2 regions of the Streptomyces sp. NPDC051018 genome follow, and region 1 is predicted to be linked to the other one. Evidence: predicted binding sites of a transcription regulator. Region 1 holds the regulator's gene; the other holds the start of a gene.
What was found. Region 1 encodes HspR, which represses chaperone genes until heat shock. Its sites were predicted from a motif close to TTGAGNNNNNNNNNCTCAA; they were not measured.
Positions count from the first base shown of each region.

Region 2: the regulator HspR is predicted to act here: its motif matches at 3,819-3,837, upstream of lon (endopeptidase La).

Region 1 is NZ_JBITFN010000012.1:33,403-45,322, reverse strand. Features, by position in the region: gene ACIBCM_RS21345 (hypothetical protein) at 286-615, opposite strand; gene ACIBCM_RS21340 (pyridoxal phosphate-dependent aminotransferase) at 767-2,194, shown strand; gene ACIBCM_RS21335 (hypothetical protein) at 2,398-3,630, shown strand; gene ACIBCM_RS21330 (YbjN domain-containing protein) at 3,814-4,353, opposite strand; gene clpB (ATP-dependent chaperone ClpB) at 4,611-7,214, opposite strand; gene ACIBCM_RS21320 (pyridoxamine 5'-phosphate oxidase family protein) at 7,378-7,788, shown strand; gene ACIBCM_RS21315 ((2Fe-2S)-binding protein) at 7,948-8,268, opposite strand; gene ACIBCM_RS21310 (helix-turn-helix transcriptional regulator) at 8,631-9,614, shown strand; gene ACIBCM_RS21305 (heat shock protein transcriptional repressor HspR) at 10,173-10,634, opposite strand; gene dnaJ (molecular chaperone DnaJ) at 10,640-11,827, opposite strand; gene grpE (nucleotide exchange factor GrpE) at 11,879-11,920, opposite strand, start outside.
Region 2 is NZ_JBITFN010000005.1:280,216-292,135, reverse strand. Features, by position in the region: gene ACIBCM_RS11995 (lysozyme) at 1-280, shown strand, start outside; gene ACIBCM_RS11990 (pentapeptide repeat-containing protein) at 366-1,190, opposite strand; gene lon (endopeptidase La) at 1,376-3,796, opposite strand; gene ACIBCM_RS11980 (hypothetical protein) at 4,503-4,811, shown strand; gene ACIBCM_RS11975 (RNA polymerase sigma factor) at 4,921-5,535, shown strand; gene ACIBCM_RS11970 (zf-HC2 domain-containing protein) at 5,532-6,536, shown strand; gene ACIBCM_RS11965 (ABC transporter ATP-binding protein) at 6,533-7,375, shown strand; gene ACIBCM_RS11960 (hypothetical protein) at 7,632-8,966, shown strand; gene ACIBCM_RS11955 (hypothetical protein) at 8,963-9,631, shown strand; gene ACIBCM_RS11950 (tetratricopeptide repeat protein) at 9,781-10,869, opposite strand; gene ACIBCM_RS11945 (spermidine synthase) at 11,379-11,920, shown strand, end outside.

The sequences.
Region 1 (11,920 bases):
TTCCCTCCCGTCAGGTGCCCTCCCGGTGGCGGACCGGCTGCCCCGTGTCAGCCGCCTCCGCTCCTGCGGTATCGACTCTTTCCGCCGTACCGACTCATCGGTGACATAAGCCACATCGCGTGCCGTGCGTCCGTGCGTCGTCTGCCGTGCGGCCGGACGAGTGCCGTCCGGCCGCACCGGCTCCCCCCGATGGTCCCCTGGCCCTCCACGCCTCCCCCGGCGGTGAGAACCGTCCCCGCGGTCACGGGCGGTCGCAGCGGTTACGGGACCTGGCCGGGCCGTGTCCTAGCTGCCGCCTCCGCCGCAGCCGCCACCGCCGCCACCGCAGCTGTGTCCGCCGGAGGAGCCGCCCCCGCCGTCACCTCCCGAGGAGCCGCCGTCGCCGCCCGACGAACCGCCGTCGCTCCAGGGCCACCAGCCGCCGTCCCCACCGCCGGACGCCTCCGCGCCACTGCGTCGCTTCTTGCGTCCGGCCGCACGGGCGGCCGCCGGCCGGGCCGCCGCGTCGTCGGCCCCGCCCGCGTACCGGCGGGTCCTGTTCGCCCAGACGAGTACGGCCCCCAAGGCTCCCAGCAGCAGAACCAGGCCGATCAGCATTCCCAGGAAAGCCCCCATAGCTCTCACCGTCCTTGTCGATCCCCCGAACGAGCCCCCCCCTCGCGCCCTTGCGGGCGGGACCCCTTCTCGCGTGACAGGGGGATGCCCTCCCGCTTCCGGCGCCAAAGCCGACTTGAGCTACTCCAGAGCTTCCGCACAGGATGACGCCATGGCGACCATGGACGAACGTGCTGCCGGCCCCCAGAGCCCCGGCGAACCCGCAGGCCACAGCGGCCCCACCGCAGTTCCCGGCCCCCCGCTGTCCCCCTCCGCCGACCCCACAGGCCCCCCGGACCCCACCGCCGGGCCCGACCGGCGCACCGGAACCCCCGCCGGCCCCGCCGGCCCCGCGGCAACCGCCGGAGGACCCGCCCGGTCCACTCCGGCCGCCCGGCCTCCCCGGCCCACCGGTCCCGCCTCCGAGCGGCCCCTGCTCAACCGCCGGCTGGCGGAGTTCGGCACGACGATCTTCGCGGAGATGTCGGCGCTGGCCGCACGGACCGGCTCCATCAACCTGGGCCAGGGCTTCCCCGACACCGACGGCCCCGAGGAGATCCGCGAGGCCGCCGTCCGCGCCCTGCGCGACGGCCGGGGCAACCAGTACCCGCCGGGGCCGGGCGTCCCCGAGCTGCGTACCGCGATCGCCGACCACCAGCGGACCCGCTACGGCCTGGACCACGACCCGGACACCGGTGTCCTCGTCACCGCGGGGGCCACCGAGGCCATCGCGGCGGCCCTCCTCGCCCTCGTCGAGCCGGGTGACGAGGTCATCGCGCTGGAGCCGTACTACGACTCGTACGCCGCGTGTGTCGCGATGGCGGGCGGGCGGCGCGTACCGGTCACCCTGCGCCCCCGGGACGGCGCGTACCACCTCGATCTGGACGAGCTGCGGGACGCCGTCACCGACCGCACCCGGCTGATCCTGCTGAACACCCCGCACAACCCCACCGGCACGGTCCTCACCCGTGAGGAGCTGGCCGCCGTCGCCGCCCTCGCCGTCGAACGCGATCTCCTCGTCGTCACGGACGAGGTCTACGAGCATCTGGTCTTCGACGGGGAGCACACCCCCATCGCCGCCTTCCCCGGGATGCGGGAGCGCACGGTCACCATCGGCAGCGCGGGAAAGACGTTCTCGTTCACCGGCTGGAAGGTCGGCTGGGTCACCGCCGCACCCCGACTGGTGACGGCCGTCCGCTCGGCGAAGCAGTTCCTGACCTATGTGTCCGCCGGACCGTTCCAGTACGCGGTGGCCGAGGCGCTGCGGCTGCCGCCCGCGTACTTCGACGCCCTGCGCGACGATCTGCGGTCCAAGCGCGATCTGCTGAGCGCGGGTCTCGCGGACGCCGGTTTCGACGTCTACCGCCCGTCCGGCACCTACTTCGTCACCACCGACATCCGCCCGCTCGGCGAGAGCGACGGCTTCGCCTTCTGCCGGGCGCTGCCCGAACGCTGCGGAGTCGTCGCCATCCCCAACGCGGTCTTCTACGACCACCGGACCGAGGGCGCGCCCTTCGTACGGTTCGCCTTCTGCAAGCGCGAGAGCGTGCTCCAGGAGGCGGTGGCCCGGCTCAAGGCCCTGGGGGCGCCCCTGCGGTGATCCTCCCTCCGGGGTGGTGGGGCAAGGTCCGTCACCCGTGGGTGCCCGGCCGGGGGCCGGGACACGGGCGGGTTCACACGTCCGGGTGGGATTCCGGCGGCAACCGGGCCTGTCGGCTCTCTTGCGCTCGCCTGAGCCGTCCGGGCCACTCATGTTGTGTCGGACGATGTCGGACGACACAACCGCGCGCCCGGAGGTGCCCCCTGTCCGCCGAGACCTTCGACGAAGCAGCGGCGGCGGGCACACCGCCCCTCCCGCGTCTGCGCGCCGGACTGTCACGGGCGGCCCCCGCGCTCGGGCTGTTCGCGGCGGCACGGCTGACCGGGCTGCTGGTGATGTCCGGCTGGGCCTGGCACATCGGCCGCAGACCGCGCGCGATCCTCGGCAGGGCCTGGGACTCCGACTGGTACATGCTGATCGCCGAACACGGCTACGGCCGCACGCTGACCTGGCCCGACGGCGCGGTCCAGAGCGATCTGGCGTTCTTCCCGCTCTACCCCGCGCTGGTGCGGACCGTGTCGGCGGTGCTGCCGGTGACCAGCGGGACGGTCGGACTGCTGATCTCCTGGACCGCGGCGGGCGCGGCGGCCCTCGGGATCTACGCGATCGGGGAACGGCTCCACGGGCGGCGCGCCGCGACGGTGCTGGTGCTGCTGTGGGGGCTGCTGCCCCACTCGATCGTGCTGACCATGGCGTATACGGAACCGCTGCTCACCGCGTTCGCCGCCTGGTCGCTGTACGCGGTGCTGACCCGGCACTGGGTCTGGGCCGGGGCGCTCTCCGCGCTGGCGGGCCTGGCGCGCCCCAACGGGATCGCGGTGGCGGCGGCCGTGACCGGGGTCGCCTGCTGGGAGCTGATCCGGCGCCACCGGAGGCGGGAGCGGCTGCTGGGGCTGCGGACCGGGCTCGGCCGGGCGGGCGGCGCGGAGGAGCCCGCGAGCCTGCGGATCTGGCTCGGCGCCGTCCTGGCACCGCTCGGCTGGTGCGCATATGTGCTCTACGTCGGCTTCCGCAAGGGCGATCCGCTGGGAGGGTACTTCGCGGTGCAGCGCGGCTGGACGTCCACGTTCGACTTCGGGGCCGGGGCCCTGCGGGTGGTGCGGGACATCGTGCTGCGGCCGACCGTGCTCCCGCTGGTGATGGCGCTGCTGATCGTCGCGGTGTCGGTGGCGCTGTTCGCCGTGCTGGTGCTGGAGCGGCCGCCGGCGGCGCTGGTCGTCTACACCGGGGTGCTGGTGCTGATCACGATCGGGGGCTCGGGCTTCTTCGAGTCGAAGCCGCGCTTTCTGCTGCCCGCGTTCCCGCTGCTGCTGCCGATCGCGCTGGCGCTGACGAGAGCCCGGCCACCGGCGGCGGTCGCGGTGACCGTCGCGCTGGCCGGGCTCTCGTTCGCGTATGGGACGTATCTGCTGACGCTGTCCCCGATCGCGCTGTAGGACATCGCGCTCCGGAGCGACGGGGCCCGCCCGGAGCAAGGGCCGGAGGCTCGCCCGGAGCAGGGACCGGGGGTACGCGGGGTACCTGGCCCCGGAACCTCGCGGACCTCGGGAACCTCGCGGACCGCACGGCCCTCCGCGAGGGGGTTACGCCATTGGAGCGAGCGTTCCATCCAATGCGAATCAGGCGTCGGCGGAGGGCTCGTCGCCCCCGTCCTGCGCCGGCTTGATACCGAGGTGCTCGGCGAACCACTTGTCGAACTCGATCGACGCGCTGACCCAGCCGACGGTCGACTGGACGAAGTGGTCGAGGCTCACGCCCGTACCGATCAGCATCTGCGCCTCGCCGATGAGGCGGATGGTGGCGCCGCCCTCCTCGTCCTCGTGGAGGTGCGTGTAGACCTTGGGCCACAGGGTGCGGCGGTTCCAGTCGTCGATCGCCTCCAGGATCTGGTTGCGGTCGTCGACGGGCAGCGGCCGGTCGTAGAAGGTCCGCACGGAGAAGACCTGCTGCTCCGCCTCACCGCGGAACATGAAGTAGGTGCGGAACTCCTCCCACGGGGCGGCGAGGTCGCCCTCGTCGTCGATGACGTACTTCAGCTCCATCTGGTCCAGGAGCTGCTTGACGAGGTCCTGGTCGGGAACGACGGGGCCCGCCGGTCCTTCGGCCTGGGGCTGGGGCTGGCCCCCGAAATTCGGAATCGAGGACGGATCGATGGTCACCGTGGATTTCCCTTCGTACGGATGCCGCCATCCTCCCCCATCCCGGGCCGGGAGTGGCAACCCCCACCCCATGAGCCGTCCTGTTTGCCACCAGGGATGGGTAAATCCCGGGGACCGCCGCCGTCCCCGGGATCCGCGCCTTCACAGCGGGCCCACAGCCGGCCCACAGCCGAGTCCCGGGGCGGGCCCGGGAGGGTGTCCACGGGCCCGGGGCCCCGCGGTTCCGAAGGCCCCGGCCCGCCCCCGGACCGGGGCGCCTAGAGGGTCTTCCCGGAGACCGGAACCGGGCCCACGATCAGGCCGTCCTCGAAGCGGTCCACCCGTACGGTGTCACCGTCCGTGATCTCACCGGCCAGGATCTCCTTGGCGAGCCGGTCGCCGATCGCCGTCTGGATCAGCCGCCGCAGCGGGCGGGCGCCGTACGCCGGGTCGTTGCCCTCGTCCGCGAGCCACTCCAGGGCCGCGGGGGTGACGTCCAGCGTCAGCCGGCGGTCGGCCAGCCGCGCCGCGAGCCGGCCGATCTGGAGCTTCGCGATGTGCTCCAGCTCGTCCTTGGTGAGCGCGGAGAAGACCACCAGATCGTCGAGCCGGTTCAGGAACTCCGGCTTGAAGGAGGCCCGTACGACCTCCAGGACCCGCTGCTTCTTCTCCTCCGCGCCGATCAGCGGCTCCACCAGGAACTGGCTGCCCAGATTGGACGTGAGGATCAGGATCGTGTTGCGGAAGTCGACCGTCCGGCCCTGGCCGTCGGTGAGCCGGCCGTCGTCGAGGACCTGGAGCAGGATGTCGAAGACCTCCGGGTGCGCCTTCTCCACCTCGTCGAGCAGGATCACGCTGTACGGACGGCGGCGTACGGCCTCGGTGAGCTGGCCGCCCTCCTCGTACCCGATATAGCCGGGAGGGGCGCCGACCAGCCGGGCGACGCTGTGCTTCTCGCTGTACTCCGACATGTCGATCCGGACCATCGCCCGCTCGTCGTCGAAGAGGAAGTCCGCGAGGGCCTTCGCCAGCTCGGTCTTGCCGACACCGGTCGGGCCGAGGAAGAGGAAGGAGCCGGTGGGCCGGTCGGGGTCCGCGATACCCGCGCGGGTACGCCGTACCGCGTCGGACACCGCCCGGACCGCCTCGGTCTGGCCGATGAGCCGGCGGCCCAGCTCCTCCTCCATCCGCAGCAGCTTCTGGGTCTCGCCCTCCAGCAGCCGCCCGGCGGGGATACCGGTCCAGGAGCCGACCACGTCCGCGATGTCGTCGGGACCGACCTCCTCCTTGACCATGGTGTCGGTACGGGCCTCCTCCTCGGCCTCCGAGGCCGCGGCCAGCTCCCGCTCCAGGGCCGGGATCTCCCCGTAGAGCAGCTTGGAGGCGGAGTCGAAGTCGCCGTCGCGCTGGGCGCGTTCGGCCTGGCCGCGCAGCTCGTCCAGCTTCTCCTTCAGCTCACCGACGCGGTTGAGGCCCTCCTTCTCCTTCTCCCAGCGGGCGGTGAGACCGCGCAGCTCCTCCTCGCGGTCGGCGAGGTCGCGGCGCAGCTTCTCCAGGCGCTGGCGGGAGGCGGGGTCGGACTCGTTCTTGAGGGCCATCTCCTCCATCAGCAGCCGGTCGACGGACCGCTGGAGTTCGTCGATCTCGACGGGGGAGGAGTCGATCTCCATCCGGAGCCGGGAGGCGGCCTCGTCGACGAGGTCGATGGCCTTGTCCGGCAGGAAGCGCGAGGTGATGTAGCGGTCGGAGAGGGTGGCGGCGGCGACGAGCGCGGAGTCGGCGATCTGCACCTTGTGGTGGGCCTCGTAACGGCCCTTGAGCCCGCGCAGGATGGCGATGGTGTCCTCGACGGTCGGCTCGGCGACCAGCACCTGCTGGAAGCGCCGCTCCAGCGCCGGGTCCTTCTCGATCCGCTCGCGGTACTCGTCGAGCGTGGTCGCGCCGACCATGCGCAGCTCGCCGCGGGCGAGCATCGGCTTGAGCATATTGCCCGCGTCCATGGCGGAGTCGCCGCCGGCGCCCGCGCCGACGACGGTGTGCAGCTCGTCGATGAAGGTGATGATCTGGCCGTCGCTCGCCTTGATCTCGGCGAGGACGGTCTTCAGCCGCTCCTCGAACTCACCGCGGTACTTGGCGCCCGCGACCATCGCGCCGAGGTCGAGGGCGACGAGGCGCTTGTTCTTCAGCGACTCGGGAACGTCGCCCTTCACGATCCGCTGGGCGAGGCCCTCGACGACGGCGGTCTTGCCGACGCCGGGCTCGCCGATGAGGACGGGGTTGTTCTTGGTGCGCCGGGAGAGCACCTGCACCACCCGGCGGATCTCCTGGTCACGGCCGATGACCGGGTCGAGCTTGCCCTCACGGGCCGCCGCGGTGAAGTCCGTGCCGAACTTCTCCAGCGCCTTGTACTGCCCCTCGGGATCGGGGGTGGTCACCCGGCGTCCTCCCCTGATCGTCTCGAAGGCGTCGAGCAGGTCCTCCGCCGTCGCGCCCTGCTCGCCCAGCACCTCCGCGGCCTTTCCGCCCTTGTCGGCGAGGCCGATCAGCAGATGCTCGGTGGAGAGATAGTCGTCGCCGAGTTCCTTGGCGTACCGCGAGGCGTCGGCGATGACGGCGAGGAACTCGCGGTTCGGCTGCGGCGGTGCGACGGTGGAGCCGGTGACACTGGGCTGCGCGGCCAGGGCGCGCTCGGCCCCCGCCCGTACGACACTCTGGTCCGCCCCGACGGCGGCCAGGAGGTCGATGATGTTCGCGTTGTCCTGGCCGGTCAGCAGCGCCAGCAGCAGATGCGGGGGAGTGAGGTCGGGATGCCCTGCGGACACCGCCCGGCTGGTGGCGGCGTTGATGGCGTCCCGGCTCTTGTTGGTCAGCTCGGCGTCCACGTGCGGTCTCTCCTCCTGGCTCTCGACACGGGTTGACTGCTTTCGGGCATCTCACACCCATCTCACACGTATCTCACACACTGACTCAGTCAACCTGCATAAAGTTGAGTCTATTCCACTCAACTGTAGGCGCGCCACCGACTCCGTCCCTACGCTGGGGGTCATGGCCACCGGAGACGTACTCGACCTCACTTCCGACTACCTCGCGTTCTGGCGCGAGTACCACCTGTGCACCCTGACCACTCTGCGGCAGGACGGCAGCCCGCATGTCGTACCGGTGGGCGTGACGCTGGACCCCGGGGAGGGCATCGCGCGGATCATCACCAACAAGGGCAGCCGGAAGGTCGCCAACATCGTGGAGTCGGCGCGGGAGGGCGGTGCCCGGGTGGCGGTCTGCCAGGTGGACCGGGGCCGCTGGGCGACGCTGGAGGGCGTGGCGCGGGTGCGGACCGAGCCGGACGTGGTCGAGGACGCGGTACGCCGCTACGCGGAGCGCTACGGGCGGATGCCGGGGCCCAACCCGGACCGGGTGGTCATCGAGATCGCGGTGAGCCGGGCGCTCGGGCGGGCCTGAGGGGCTGAGGACTCGGAGGGCTGAGGGCTGAGGACTCGGAGGGGCTACCGGGCGGCGCCGGAGCGCGCGCAGCACAGCGGCGCCATCGCGTTTCAGGTCCGCGATGGCGCCGCTGTGTGGGGGAAGTGCCGGAGCGACGTGGTGCGACGGGGGAATCGCTCAGGCACTGCGGGGGGTGGCGGTGGTGGCGTCGGGCTCGGCCATCTGATGGTCGCGCTGGTCCAGATTGACAAAAATCATGCCGTAGCGGATGGCACAGCCGACCGGCTGCGGCGCACCGCGCGGCCGTCGGAGGCACCGGTATGCGCGGACGTCCTCGTCCTCCTCGCGGGCCACGACGATGGGCTCTCCGAACAGGGTCACCATCAACGAGTCGCCACGGTGGGGAATCGCCGTGACGAGGTCGATGAAGTGCCACCCCGAGCGGTAGGCCGTGGCCATCTCACGCCGGAAGACCCGGTCGTCCGGTGGAACGGTCATGCTTCCGGACCTTCGGAAAGGAGCTCCCAGGAGGGCTCACCGGAACGCACTCGACCCGGCGCGCCGCCTTCCCGGGAGGTGTCCGCGGGAGCGGACTCCCACGAGGGCTCACCCTGGGTCACCGCCACCGTCGGGACGGAGCGGCCTTCCCCGGAGAGCTCACCGCCGGCAGCCACCGCGCCGAACGCGGCCGCCGCCATGGCAAGGGCACATAGAGCACGTACCGTCCTAGACATGGGTGATCTCCACCTCATTTGATCATTCGTCCTCCCCCGCGAATAAGACGATGTCTCACTCCGAACGCTTGCACCAGCGACCGCAGGCATCATGTTCCTGTATTGCAGGAACATGAGGGGGTACATATGACGTCTATTGAGGGCGAACACGGACACCCTCACGCAGACGGCAAGCTGTGCGAGGCGGGAAAGAGTCTTTACATCACCGCTCTGCGCACCGGGCGTATCGCCCGGTCAGAAGCTGAATCCACACCGTGTCTCTTCGACCTCGCCCTGCTCGACCCGGATCCCTACGACGGTCAGTGGCTGCGGCCCGTGCCGCCGACGACCGCTCTGTCACAGTTGATTCACCCCATCGAGCGGGAGATCCAGGAGCGCAGACGCCGGGCGGTGGCCCTCGCCGACTCTCTTGAGCCATTCATGGCGTTCACCGCTCAGAATTCCACCGTCCCGCAGGGGATAACCGTCCTTGAGGGCCTCAACCGCATCAACGCGACTCTCGATCAGGTCACCGCCGGCTGCACCCAGGAGCTTCTCACCGTCCAGCCCGGCAGCGGGCGCCAGCCGCACTCCCTGGAGAAGGCGCTGCGGCGGGTGGAACCCCTGATCGAACGGGGTGTGCGGATGCGCACGCTCTATCAGCACACCGCCCGGCACCATCCCGCGACGCTCTCCTACATGGAGAAGGTGGCGCCCTCCGGAGTGGAGGTGCGCACCCTGGAGGAGATCATCGACCGGCTGATCATCGTCGACCGGCAGGTGGCCTTCATCCCGGCGAGCACCGACCGGCTCTTCGCGCTGGAGCTGCGGCACAAGGGGATCGTCGAGTATCTCGTCGGCGTCTTCGAGCAGTTCTGGCTGCACGGACTGCCGTGGGAGCAGCCCATCTCGTACGGACCCGATCTGGACGGCGTCACGGGGGTGCAGCGCTCCATCGCCAAGCTGCTGGTGGAGGGGCACGTGGACGAGGCGATCGCGCGCCGGCTCGGGATGAACGTCAGGACCTGCCGGGCCCATATCGCCAAACTGGGGTCGTCACTCGGCAGCGGCAGCCGGACCCAACTGGGCTATCTCATCGCCCAGTCGGGCATTCTGGAACACGATTCCTGAAGCCGCCGGCCCCACAGGAGCCCCCATCCGCGACGGGGCCCTTGCGGGGCGGCGTTTTCCGGTCGAAGGGCGGGGCCGGACCCCGCACCCGGCGGCCCGCCACGGCCCACGCCGCAGGTCCGGGGCCGCAGAAGCCCGTCTGAGGCCGGCGTTGGCGCGTACCCGCCACAACTGGCGTACAGGCGTACGAGAGCGCCACAGGGGCAACACAGGCCCCACAAAGGGCTCTTGGGGCGAGTGGGTGCGGGTCGCGCTTGCTCTGGGACGTGGACCGGTGGGCGGCTGCCGGTGGGGCTCCGGGCGTCCCATCTGCCCGGCGGAACAGGGCCGTTGAGGGCCCACATCAGGTACGGCACCGGCCGTCACCCCGCGGGCCCCCGACCATGGGGCAGCCGAGAAGTCCGCTCGGCGGCCGGGTCCCGGCACAACGCGGCCCCGCACCCCCGGGGCAGCCGCTTTCGCCCTGCGGAGGGCCCGGGGGACCCGTAAGGACTACTGCCCCACGAGCCCGGGGCCCTTCAAAGAACCACCGTGCCGAGGGGCCGGCGCCCCCGGGGGTTACTCGCCCCGTTTGGGACGCCACACCACCAGCGCGCTCGCCTGCTGCACATCCTGGTACGGCACCAGATCACGCCGGTACGAGGCGTGCACCTGGGCCTCGCGCTGCTGCATCGCCGCCGCCGCGCCCTCCACGGCGGCCGACAGCTCGGCGACCCTGGACTGCAGCGCGGCGACCTGGTTCTCCAGCTCGATGATCCGCTTGATCCCGGCGAGGTTGATGCCCTCGTCCTGCGACAACTGCTGGACGGTCCTCAGCAGTTCGATGTCCCGGGCCGAGTAGCGCCGGCCCCGGCCCGCGGTGCGGTCCGGGGAGACCAGGCCCAGCCGGTCGTACTGCCTCAGGGTCTGCGGATGCAGCCCCGAGAGCTGGGCCGCCACCGAGATGACGTACACCGGCGACTCATCGGTCAGCTGAAAGGGGTTACGGCGCCTTCCGTCCCTGGCGTCCCTTCCGTTCACGGGTCTCATGCTCCCTTCGCGGCCTGGAACAGCTCGGCCCTCGGGTCCTCGTCCGCGGTGGCTTCGCGGTACGCCTCCAGCGCTTCCTTCGCCTTGTCGCTCAGATCCTCGGGAACCGCGACCTCGACGGTGACCAGCAGATCACCACGGGTCCCGTCCTTGCGGACGGCCCCCTTGCCACGGGCGCGCATCGTCCGTCCATTGGGGGTGCCGGGTGGCAGCTTCAGCGTCACCGGAGGGCCGCCGAGCGTGGGCACCTTCACCTCACCGCCGAGCACCGCCTCGGTGTACGAGACGGGCACGGTGACCGTCAGATTGTCGCCCCGGCGGCCGAACACGGGGTGTGTGCCGACATGGACGACCACATACAGATCACCGGCGGGGCCGCCGCGCTCACCGGGCGCGCCCTTGCCGCGCAGCCGGATCCGCTGGCCGTCGGAGACACCCGCGGGGACCCTGACCTGCATGGTCCGCGAGGAGCGGGCACGCCCGCTGCCCTTGCAGACCTCGCAGGGGTCCTGCGCGATCAGCCCCCGGCCCTTGCAGTCGACGCACGGGTCGGTCAGCGAGAAGGAGCCGCTGCCGCCGCGCGAGACCTGTCCGGTGCCGACACAGGTCGGGCACACCCGGGGCGTACCGTTCTTGTCGCCGGTGCCCGAACACGCCTTGCACGGCGCCGAGCTGGACATCCTCAGCGGGACCGTGGCCCCGTCGACCGCCTCGGTGAAGCTGAGCGTGACCTCCGACTCGATGTCCTGGCCGCGGCGCGGCTGGACCCGGGTCCCGGTCGCCGTACCGCGGTTGAACAGACCGCCGAAGACATCGCCCAGGCCGCCGCCGAAGCCGCCGGCCCCGGGCGCCTGCTGGCCCCCGCCCTGGGCGCCCCCGAAGAGGTCGCCCAGGTCGAAGTTGAAGGAACCGCCGGCCGCGCCGGGACCCGGCCGGAAACCGCCGTTGCCGAAGAGGGCGCGGGCCTCGTCGTACTCCTTGCGCCGCTTGGGGTCGCCGAGGATGTCATTGGCCTCGGAGACCTCCTTGAAGCGCTCCTCGGCCTTGGTGTCACCCTTGTTGGCGTCCGGGTGGAACTCGCGGGCGAGCTTCCGGTACGCCTTCTTGATCTCCGCCTCGGTGGCGTCCTTGGGGACGCCGAGGACCTTGTAGTAGTCCTTCTCGACGAAGTCCTTCGTGCTCATCGACGTCCCTCCTTCCGGACTGTCCTCCGGACGCTCACTGCCTCAGCCGCGTCAGCCCTCTTCCGGGCCACCGCTCTCCTCGCCGTCAGCCGC
Region 2 (11,920 bases), on a different contig from region 1:
CTGGATCGGGGACTTCCTCGCCCGGTACCGGGCCCGCACCGGACGGGACGCGGTGATCTACACCGCGACCAGCTGGTGGACCCAGTGCACCGGCGGCTACAGCGGCTTCGGCGCCAGCAACCCGCTGTGGATCGCCCGTTACAACACCACCCCCGGGCCCCTCCCGGCGGGCTGGGACGCCCACACGATGTGGCAGTACACCTCGTCCGGACCGATCGTCGGCGACCACGACCGGTTCAACGGGACCCTCGACCGGATCACGGACCTCGCCGGCAACTGACCCCCGGGGGCGCGGGCCGGTGAGCGCGCGCCCCCCGACCGGGTCGCCCCCGCTGCCCCTGGCCGTTACCGGTTCAGGGCCGGGTTCACGACCAGTGCGCGGGGCGGTCCAGGGTCGCGGGCAGCCGGGTCGTCGCGTCTCCGCCGGCCGCGTTCAGCTGTGGCTGGGTGAGAAAGAAACTGTCCCGCAGATCCGCGCCGGCCAGTCGCGCGTCCCTCAGATCCGCGCCGATCATGTCCGCGGTCCGCAGATCGGCACCCGTGAGATCGGCCGCGATCAGATACGCGCCCCGCAGGCTCACTCCCCGCAGATCGGCGCCCCTGAGCCGGGCGCCCATCAGATCGGCTCCCCGCCGGTCCTTCCTTCCGCGCCGCACCCCCGTGCGCACCAGCTCACTCGTCCGCAGCAGCAGTTCGTCGACCCGCCGCCGGTGCCCGGCCACATCCAGTTCCACGAGGAGTCCGGGCCCGAGCAGGGTGAGGTCCTCCGTCTCCGCCAGCAGCTTCCGCAGATCCGCGTACAGCGGCCGGGCCGGGCGCAGGGTCAGGGCCTCGGTCAGATACCAGAGCAGTTCATGGAGCTGCCGTACGACGGGGAAGACCGCGAACATCGCGGCGGCCGACTCCGGCGCGGTACGCCAGTCCGTGCCGCCGAAGGTGTGCCGGGAGACCTTCTGCCCGGCGCCGAAGCAGTCGTACACCGTGCAGCCCCGGAATCCGGTCCGCCGCAGTTCGGTGTGGACAGTGCAACGGAATTCCGCGTTCAGATTGGTGCAGGGCGTCCCGGCGTCCTTGTCCACGGCGAAGTCGGCCGACGCGGCGAACGGCAGGGCCACACAGCACAGCCCGAAACAGCTTCCGCAGTCCGCCCGGAGCCCGCTCGTCCCGGTCCCCCGGGCGGTTGATTCCATCCGTCCATTGTGGCGGAAGGGGGAATACCCCCGGGGCACGGGCACCCGGGGGTACTTCCCCATCATCCACAGAAAGGGAGCAGCGGGACAGGTTTCGGACGAAGTGATAAGCCTTCCCGCGCCCGCTCCCCCTCTCCCGGCCCGGAGGCCGGTGGAGAGGGGGAGCGCCGGGGCGGCCGGACGGGTCACGCCGCCGCCGGGACCGCCACCTCCGCAGGGGCGAGCGCGATCTCCAGCACCTGGCGGACGTCCGTCACCGGGTGCACCTCCAGCTTGTCGAGGATCTCGGCCGGGACATCGTCCAGGTCCGCCTCGTTCCGCTTCGGGATCACGACCGTCGTGATGCCCGCCCGGTGCGCGGCCAGCAGCTTCTGCTTCACCCCGCCGATGGGCAGCACCCGCCCGGTCAGCGACACCTCGCCCGTCATCGCCACATCCGTACGGACCAGCCGTCCGGACAGCAGCGACGCCAGCGCCGTGGTCATCGTGATGCCCGCGCTCGGGCCGTCCTTCGGGACCGCTCCGGCCGGGAAGTGGATGTGCACACCCCGGTCCTTGAGGTCGGCGACCGGAAGCTCGGTCTCCGCCCCGCGCGAGCGCAGGAAGCTCAGCGCGATCTGCGCCGACTCCTTCATCACATCGCCCAGCTGGCCCGTGAGGGTCAGACCGGACGCGCCCGTCTCCGGATCGGCGAGCGACGCCTCGACGAAGAGAACGTCACCGCCCGCCCCGGTGACCGCGAGCCCGGTGGCGACACCCGGTACGGCCGTACGGCGCTCGGCCGGGTCCTGCGCGGACTCGGGCACGTGGTGCGGCCGTCCGATCAGGGAGCGCAGCTGCTCCGCCCCGATGGTGAACGGCAGCTCCCGGTCGCCCAGCGCGTGCTGGGCGGCCACCTTGCGCAGCAGCCGGGCGATCGAGCGCTCCAGATTGCGGACGCCCGCCTCGCGTGTGTACTCGCCGGCGATCCTGCGCAGCGCCGAGTCCTCCAGGATCACCTCGCCGGACTCCAGACCCGCCCGCTCCAGCTGGCGCGGCAGCAAGTGGTCCCGGGCGATGACGACCTTCTCGTCCTCGGTGTAACCGTCCAGCCTGACCAGTTCCATCCGGTCGAGCAGGGCCTCCGGGATGGCCTCCAGCACATTCGCGGTGGCCAGGAAGACGACGTCGCTCAGGTCGAGTTCAACCTCCAGGTAGTGGTCGCGGAAGGTGTGGTTCTGCGCGGGGTCCAGCACTTCGAGCAGGGCGGCCGCCGGGTCGCCCCGGAAGTCCGAGCCGACCTTGTCGATCTCGTCGAGCAGGACCACCGGGTTCATGGACCCGGCTTCCTTGATCGCCCGGACGATCCGGCCGGGCAGGGCACCCACGTACGTACGGCGGTGGCCGCGGATCTCGGCCTCGTCCCGGACGCCGCCGAGGGCGACCCGGACGAACTTCCGGCCCATGGCGTGGGCCACGGACTCGCCGAGGCTCGTCTTGCCGACGCCCGGCGGGCCCACGAGCGCGAGAACCGCGCCCCCGCGCCGCCCGCCGACCACACCGAGCCCCCGGTCGGCGCGGCGCTTGCGCACCGCCAGGTATTCGGTGATCCGCTCCTTCACGTCCTGGAGACCCGCGTGCTCGGCGTCCAGGGTGTTCTTCGCGCCCTGGATGTCGTACTCGTCCTCCGTGCGCTCGTTCCACGGCAGTTCCAGGACGGTGTCGAGCCAGGTGCGGATCCAGGAGCCCTCGGGGCTCTGGTCGCTGGACCGCTCCAGCTTCTCGACCTCCTTGAGGGCGGCCTCCCGCACCTTCTCGGGCAGATCGGCGGCCTCGACCCGGGCCCGGTAGTCGTCGGACTCGTCGGCGCCGTCCTTGCTCTCGCCGTTCAGTTCGCGCAGTTCCTTGCGGACCGCGTCGAGCTGGCGGCGGAGCAGGAACTCGCGCTGCTGCTTGTCGACACCCTCCTGGACGTCCTTGGCGATGGACTCGGCGACATCCTGCTCGGCGAGGTGCTCACGGAGCTGCTCGGTCGCGAGCCTGAGCCGGACGACGGGGTCGGCGGTCTCCAGCAGCTCGATCTTCTGAGCGGTGGTCAGGAACGGCGAGTATCCGGAATTGTCGGCGAGCTGGGAAACGTCGTCGATCTGCTGGACACGGTCGACGACCTGCCAGGCACCGCGCTTCTTCAGCCAGTTGGTGGCCAGCGCCTTGTACTCCCTGACCAGCTCGGCGACCTGTCCCGGCAGCGGCTCGGGCACGGCCTCGCCGATCCGGGTGCCCTCGACCCACAGGGCCGCGCCCGGTCCCGAGGTCCCCGCGCCGATCTTCACCCGGCCGCGCCCGCGGATGAGCGCGCCGGGGTCGCCGTCGGAGAGACGTCCGACCTGCTCCACGGTCCCGAGCACACCGGTGCCCGCGTACGTCCCGTCCACGCGGGGAACAAGCAGCACCTGGGGCTTGCTTGCTCCACTGGAGCGCGCGGCGGCCTGCGCGGCCTCCACCGCGGCCCGCACCTCGTTGTCGGTCAGGTCCAGCGGCACCACCATTCCGGGCAGCACGACCTCGTCGTCGAGCGGCAGCACGGGCAGGGTGAACGGTGTGAACGCTTCGGACTCAGCAGCCATGATCTCCCCTTAGGCAGTGAAGTTGAGCTATGTGGACTCAATGCATGGGGGGCTTTGATTGTTCCCGGGCCGCCGTTCGCTCTGAGCGATCCAGGGGAACCCCTGCGACAAAGGGCGCCGATGAGGGCGAAGGGTCCCCCGGGCGGCAGCGTCCGGCGCGGGCCCGCCGGCTCGGCGTGACCGCCCGAACCCGCTCGCCCGGCCGTCCCCGGCCCATCGGAGGGACGACCCGGGCAGCTGTCCGGATCCGCCCGTGCCGGGCCCGGCGATCCCCCATACTGCGGCGATGAGCCCGCCGCCCGCCGCGCCTCACCGCTCTCTCGTCACTCTCCTCTCCCGCCCCTCCCGCCCTTCTCGCCCCTCTCGCCCCTCTCTCCACTCCCGCCTCTCCTTCCCTTCGCCGGCCGCCTCCCCAGGGCCCCGCCCGTCCCGCCCGCGCGCCCGCCGCTCATCCCGATCTCCTCTCCGTACGCCGGTCCCCGCGGCCGTCCTGCTGGCGGCGCTGACCACGGGATGCACGGACTCCGGCGGCGACGGCCCCGGCCCCGGACGTACTACCGCTTCGGCGACCGCCTCCCCGGGGCCCGCCGGATCCGCCACGGCTCCCCGGCCCGGGCCGCCCTCCGGGTCCCCGACGGCCTCCGGGGCCCCCACCGCGCCGGACCCCGCACCGCCCCCGGCGCCCGGGCGGGCCGCCGTCCTGGTGGTGGTGACCGTCACCGGCGGGATCGCCGGGGTGAACGACCGGCTGACCGTCCGTGAGGACGGCACCTACACCACGGCCTCCCCGCCCGGCCCCGGCCGGAGCGGCCGGATGGCACCCGCCGGGCTGAGGGCACTGCGCCGGGCCCTGGAGCGGGCCGGCTTCCCCCGGCTGCCGCCCACGGCCACCGGCGCCCCGGTCCCGGACGGGTTCCTCTACCGGATCACCCACCGCGGACACACGGTCGTCACGGACGACGCCTCACAGCCGCCCGCCCTGCGGGCCGTACTCACGGCGCTCCCCCGCCGCTAGTGCTGTGGCCCCTCCCCGGCCGCCTCGGGTCCGCCTTCCCCGGGGCGGCGGGCGAACCGGAACGAGAGGGCCGAGAACCGGAACCGGCCCGCCGTGCGATAGATAGAGCATGAGCCCGATACGCCGCCGGGGAGCGGACGAGGACGACGACGCGGCTCTGCTGCGGGCCGTCGCCCGTGGCGACGCCGACGCGCTCGCGACGCTCTACGACCGGCACGCGGGGTGGCTGCACACCCGGCTGACCCGCCGCTGCGCGGACGCCGAGACCGTACGGGAAGTGCTCCAGGACACCTTCGTCACCGTCTGGCGCTCCGCGGGATCCCACCGCGGCGGCGAGGCGGGCGGCTGGCTGTGGGTGATCGCGGCCCGGCGGCTGGTGGACGCGAAGCGGGCACGGACGCGGGAGGAACGGGTCCTGCCCGAGGTCGCGTTCGGCGTCCGGGGAGCGGACGGGGCGGCCGAGTCCGCGCCGTCCGCCGAGGACCGGGTGCTGGCCGGGCTGGAGTACGGGGATGTCGGGGCCGCCCTGGACCGTATCTCGCCCGAGCTGCGCGATGTCCTGCGCGCCACAGTCGTCGACGGGCTGACCACCCGGGAGACCGCCCGGCTGCTCGGGATTCCGGAGGGCACGGTCAAGACCCGGGCGGTGCGGGCCCGTCGCGAGCTGCGGGCCGCGCTGGAGCGGATCGCCCCCGGCACACACCCGCTGGGAGGCACGGCATGAGCGACGGACACCCGAACGCCTGGCATGTCGGCGAACGGCTCGCGGCCCGCTACACCGGCGGTTCGGCCACGGAGCCGGAGGCCTGGTCGCTGGAGAAGCACATCGAGTCGTGCGGGCCGTGCGCGGCCCGGGTCTCGGCCGCCGCGGGGCGCGGCCCGGCGGCCCCCGTGCTCGGCCTGGTGCGTACGGCGGTGCTGGCTCAGGCGGCGGCGTCCGCCCAGGACGTCTCCCCCACGCGATCGGCACGGGCGAAACAGGCGGTACGGGCGGTGCGCGCGCTCCCGGCGGTACAGGCGGTGCGCGGGGCGCTCGCAGTACGGCCGAGGCCGTTCCCCGCCCGGACCGCTCCCGTGGGGTGGACCGCCCGCGCGGTCTGGGCGGCCGGTCCGGCGCTGCGGGGACCGTGGTTCGCGGGGGTGCTGCTGGTGGTCGCGGGGGCGCTGTTCCTGGCGTACGGCACCGGCTTCGGTGAGGCCCGCCCGCTGCTGCTGGCGCTGGCCCCCGTGCTGCCGCTCGCGGGGGTCGCCCTGTCGTACGGACCGTACGCGGACCCGATGTACGAGATCACGGCGACGGCCCCCTCCGGCGGGCTGCGGCTGCTGCTGACCCGGACGGCGGCGGTCCTGGCGGTGAGCGTTCCGCTGCTGACGGCGGCGGGAGCCCTGCTGCCTCCGGTGTCACGCGTGACCGGCGGTGGACCGCCGGGGGTGCCGGTGCTGTCGCCGGGCGCGTGGCTGCTGCCGGGGCTGGCCCTGACGGTGGCGGCGCTCGCGCTGGGCTCGTACATCGGCCTCCGGCTCGCCGCGTCGGCGCTGGCCTGCGGCTGGCTCGCGGTGGTGTTCCTGCCGGCGCTCACGTCCCTGCCGGAGGGGCTCGGCGGCCGGATCGAGCCGTTCGTCTCCGGGCCCGCCGTCCAGACCGCCTGGGCCGGGGCCGCCGTGGTGTGCGCGGCCGTGCTCGCCGGGCGCCGTTCGACCTTCGACCGACTGGAGAAACCATGAGCACATCGGCGGGCGCCGGGAGGGACACCCGGCGGGGGAACGCCGTGGAGGTCACCGGGCTGACGGTCCGGCACCGGCGTACGGTCGCGCTGGACGCGGTCGATCTGGACTTCGGCGTCGGGGTGCACGGGCTGCTCGGCCCGAACGGCGCGGGCAAGACCTCCCTGATCCGGGTGCTGGCCACGGTGACCGCGCCCGCGCGAGGACGGGTCGAGCTGCTGGGCCGCGATGTGTCGTCGCACGGGGAGCGGGCCGAGGTGCGGCGGCGGCTGGGGTATCTGCCGCAGGAGTTCGGTTATTACCCGGGGTTCACGGTCCGTGAGTTCGTGGCGTACGTCGCCTGGCTGAAGGAGATGCCGGCGCGGGAGGTTCCGGGCGCGGTGGAACGCGCGGTGGAACGGGTCGGGCTGGCGGGCCGTATCGACGCGAAAGTGAAAACGCTGTCGGGCGGGATGGTACGGCGGGTGGGGATCGCGCAGGCGATCGTGAACGAGCCGGAGCTGCTGCTGCTCGACGAGCCGACCGCCGGTCTCGATCCGGAGCAGCGCGTCGAGTTCAGAGCACTGCTCCGGGAGGTGGGCAGCGCTGCCACGGTGATCGTCTCCACACATCTGGTGGAGGACGTGGCCGCCGCCTGCCGCCGGGTGACCCTGATCGAGGGCGGCCGGGTGGCCTACCGGGGTGCGACGGAGGAGCTGTCGGCGCTGGGCGGGGGCGCGCCCGAGGAAGCGGGCAACCCGATCGAGCGCGGCTATACGGTGGCGCTGCGCGGGCACCGGTCGGCGCTGGGGCGGCTGCCGGGCCCCGGCGCGCCCGGGGATCCGGCGGCCACCCGGTGACCCGCCGTTGCACGGACCGCGTGCCCCGCCCCGCCGGGTACGCGTGCGAGGCCCCGGGGCCCTCGTGGGTCCGCCCCCGTACTCCGCCTCCCTGGAGCGCTGCCGGAGGCGGCCGGGAGCGCGCCCCCGCCCACGGCACCCGCCGGGATCACCAGGTGAGCACCCCCGGAGCCCGCCCTCCGTCCCCGTACCGGAGCCGCCGGGGCGGCCCCTCCCCGACAGCCCCCTCACCCGCCGACCCCACCGGGGGAACCCCATGAAGACCGCCCAGCCCTCCGCCGCCACTCCCGCGCGCGCACCCGCCGTCTCCGCCGCCGTGCGGCGCGGGCACCCGCTGCGCGGTGAGCTGGTGCACGGGATCGGGCCGTGGACCGGGGCGGCCGTCCTGGTGACGGTGCTGGTCGTGATGAGCTCGCACGCGCAGTCGCCGTTCGCCTGGCCGGGCCGCCGCGGGGACCTCACCGAGCTGCTGCGCAGTGCGGGCCTGGTGCTCGGCGGGCCGCTCAGCGCGGCCGCCGGTTGCTGGCACGGAGGCCGGGAGCGCCGGCGCGGAACCCTGGAACTGCGGCGCTCCTTCGCGCGCGGCGGCACGCAGCAGGCCCTGGTCGCCGCCGCGCCCGCCGCGCTGTGGCCCGCGGCGGGCCATCTCCTCGCCGCGGCCGTTCCGCTGCTGGTGACCTGGCCGTACGCCGACGGCGGCCTCTCCTATCTCGCCCTCCCCCTCGCCGACGCCTTCGCGCTGGCCTCGCTGGGTGTCCTCGGCTTCGTCGCCGGACGGCTCGTGCCATGGCGGCTCACCGCTCCCCTGACCGCCGTGGCCGTCTTTCTGCTGCTGGGTTCGGCGCAGAGCGCGTACGGCCGGGATCCCAACCCGCTCAACCCCGCCGATCCGCACGAGTTCGCGTGGGACCGGCCCGTCTGGTGGTTCGCGCCCGCCTCCGCCGGCTGGCTGGGCGGCCTGGCCGCCGCCGCACTGCTCCTGTACGCCGCCCGGCGGCGCGCGACCGCGCTCGTACCGCTCACCGTGGCCGTCTGCTGCGCCGCCGCGCTGGTCTCCACGGGCCCCGGCCTCTGGCGGCCGGACCCCGGGGCGGCGCGCCTCGTCTGCGACGACGGCACCCCGCAGGTCTGTGTCACCGCGGTGGACCGTGAGCTGCTGCCCGCCGTCTCCGCCGCGCTCGCCGGGCTGAACAGCAGGCTGCGCGGCCTGCCCGGCGCCCCCGCCCGCTGGGTGGACGGCCCCGGGCGGCCGGGCGCGGACGAGGCCCCGCTGCCGTCGCCGGGGCCCGAAGCGGTGCGCGGCGGGCTGACGGACCCCGAGGAGTACGGGTACTCGGCGGTTCAGTTCCTGTTCTCCGAGCCCTGTGAGCACGGCGATCTCGGCGGCGCGGCCGGGCGTCGGGCCGTCGACATCAACACGGCCGTGGCCCAGTGGCTGTCGCCGCCCGGAGCCGCCGGGGCGCGGCCGTGGCCGGAGACCAGGGAGTACGTGGACCGGCTGAACGCGAAGCCGCCCGCCGCGCAGCGCGACTATCTGGCCCGCTATCTGGCGGCGGACACCTGCCGGGCCGAGGAGGTGCCCGTACCGTGACCGTGCCCCGCCCGCCGGCCTCCCGGACTCGGGACTTCCGGACGCCGATGATCATGTTCCGCGGGAGCGGGTTCGCGCTGTACGGCCGCTCACGGGCGCTTCCCGCCACCCTCGCGGCGCTCGCCGGCACGGCCCTGGCCGCGGCGGTGGCCGCGTACTGGCTGCGAGGTCTGCCGGACGCCGGCCAGGACGCCCGGGAGCCGGTCGTGCTGCTGGCGCCGCTGCTGGCCGCGGCGGCGCTGGGGACCGGTCTGCACACGCCGAGCGAGGAGCTGGACCGGACGGGGGTACGGCGCTGGTGGCCCCGGCGGCTGCTGCACGTCCTCGCCCTCACGGCTCTGGCCTCGGCGGCGCTGGCGGCGGCGGTGCCCGGCGATCCGGACCAGTACGGCGCACCCGCCATGGTCCGCAATGTCCTCGGCGCGACGGGAGTGACCGCGGCGGCGGCGACGGTGCTGGGGGCGCGGCTCAGCTGGCTGCCGATGACGGTCTGCACGGGCGCGATCCGGTTTCTCGGCGCGACGGGGGCGGACGGGGGTGCGCCGGGGTGGATATGGCCTCTCCACGCGGGCCCGGGGCCCGCCGCGTGGGTCGCGGCGGGGGCGGTCTTCGCGGCGGGGGCGGTGCTGTTCGCTGCCTGTGGCGCCCGCCGGGAGTCTCTCTGACCGGAGCCCGGGGCGCCTCCGCGCCGCACGTGCGCTGCCTTCCGCCGCCCCGGCCCTCCCCTGCCCGACGGGCGTCTCGCGCACGTGTCTGCGGTGGGCTCCCGCCGGATCGGGGCGGTCGCTCACCCGTACCGGAACTCGCGCTGCGACTAGTCGGCCTTCTCCCCGCTGTCCAGCGCCGTGAGGAGGGCGGCGAGGCCGTGCGTGGCATCGGAGTCGCCGCCGTCGACCGCCTTGAGAAGGTCCCCGAGGCTGTGCATGGCGTCGCCGCCGGCCTTCTCCTGCCACTGGTCGGCCTCCTCCTGGCGGCCCTGTGCCGCGAGGAGGAGGGCGAGGCTGCGCATGGCGTCGGTGTCGCCGCTGTCGGCTGCCTCGCGGTAGCAGGCTTCGGCCTCCTCGGTGCGGCCCTGTTCGAAGAGGAGGAAGCCGAGGTTGACCAGACCCTCGACCACCCCGGCGTCGGCCGCCTCGCGGTACCAGGTCTCGGCCTCCTCGCTCCGGCCGCTGTCCTGGAAGAGGACGGCCAAGTTGAACTTGGCGCTGGAGATGCCGTTGGCGGCTGCCTCACGGAGGTGCGCTTCCGCCTCCTGGGCGCGGCCAAGCTGCTTGTAGAGCGTGCCGAGGTAGAACACGGCGTCGGACTCTCCCGCGTCCTTCGCGCGGAGCCACCAGGCCTCCGCCTCTGCCGTGTCCCGGTCGAGGAAATGGGTGCCGAGTTTCAGCATGGCGCCGGAGTGTCCGGCGTCGGCGGCCCTGCGGTACCACTCCACCGACTCATCGGTGTCGCCCCGCCGGGCGGCCATCCCGGCGAGACCGACCATGGCGCCGGTGTGTCCGGCGTCGGCGGCCCTGCGCCACAGGCCGAGGGCTTCCTCGGTGCCGCCCTGCTCACGGAGCAGCAGATCTCCGAGGCTGACCATGGCACCGGGGTGTCCGCCGTCTGCGGCCTTGCGGTACCACTGCGTCGCCTCGGCGGTCTCGTCGCGTGAATACGCGATCACGCCGAGCTCGTGCGTGGCGTCGACGTGGCCCGCTTCGGCCGCTCGACGCCACCAGCTCATGGCCTCACCCAGGTCGCCGTCCTGGTAGATCAGCCCGCCCAGCCAGAACATGGCGTCGGGGTGGCCGCCGTCGGCGGCCTTGCGGTACCAGTGCTTGGCGTCCTCCCGGCGGCCTTCCAGCCGGTGCGCGGTGGCGGTGGTGTGGGCTTCGTCGGCGCCTGGGTGGAGGGTGCTCATGCTGGGTGTCCTTGGCTCGGCGGATGTTCTGCCGCGTTCGGTCTGCCGACCCTGGACGCGGCGTGGCGATTCAACGGCTGGTCCTGGTTGTCGAGCGGTCGGATGACGCCTTCCCCATGACGGCCTGGCCGCGAGTATCGCCATGGCCCCTGAGGGATCCGCAAGTTCGGCCCGCCGCGCTCACTTGCCGCCCCCGCCCGGCCGACACCCCCGGCGATCACGGCGTTCTGGTCCCGGAGCTGGGAGAAGTCCACGTCCGGCCTCCGGTCGTACGCCTCGGGGGTGACGCCGAGTCCACGCCTGGAACAGTCACCGGTCGCGTGTGAATTCGCGGTGATAGAGGCGATCGAGGGGAGTCGCGGCCAGGCCCCGCCGCCCCGGCGGTGCGGCCCCGCGCCGACCGCCCCACCCGCATCCACCGACGCCTCGGCCGAAACTCCGTGCTCTCGGGGGCTTCGTGGCATCAGCATGTCCCCCATCACCCGCAGCGCGCCCCGCCGGAGGTCACCATGACGACGCCCCACACGACAGGTCGGACACCCCCGACACCCCGACCACCCCGAACACCCGAGACGGCCCGGGCATCCCGGACGGTTCGGACACTGGACCGGCGGCACGGCCCGTACGGAGAGGTCGTGTTGCGGCGGCGCGGTGAGGACTACGAGATCATCGCCAACGGGTGCTTCCTGATGGACACCTCCGACGGCCGCTCGGAGCGCCTGCTCGTCGACGCGGCATACGGCGCGCTCACCGCCGGAGCCCCGGTGACGGCCGAGAACCACCGTGCCCAGGTCCCCGGATCCGGGGACCTGGGCCCCTCCCTGCTCATCGGCGGACTCGGCGTCGGATTCTCCCTCGCGCACGCCGCCGCCAACCCCGGCTGGGGGCGGATCGCCGTCGTCGAGCGCGAGGAGGCGATCATCGACTGGCATATGACAGGACCCCTCGCGCCGCTGTCCCGGGACGCCCTCGCCGACCCCCGTAGCGTGATCATTCACAGGGATCTGCTGACGCATCTCCGCGAGAGTCGCGACCGTTATGACGCCATCTG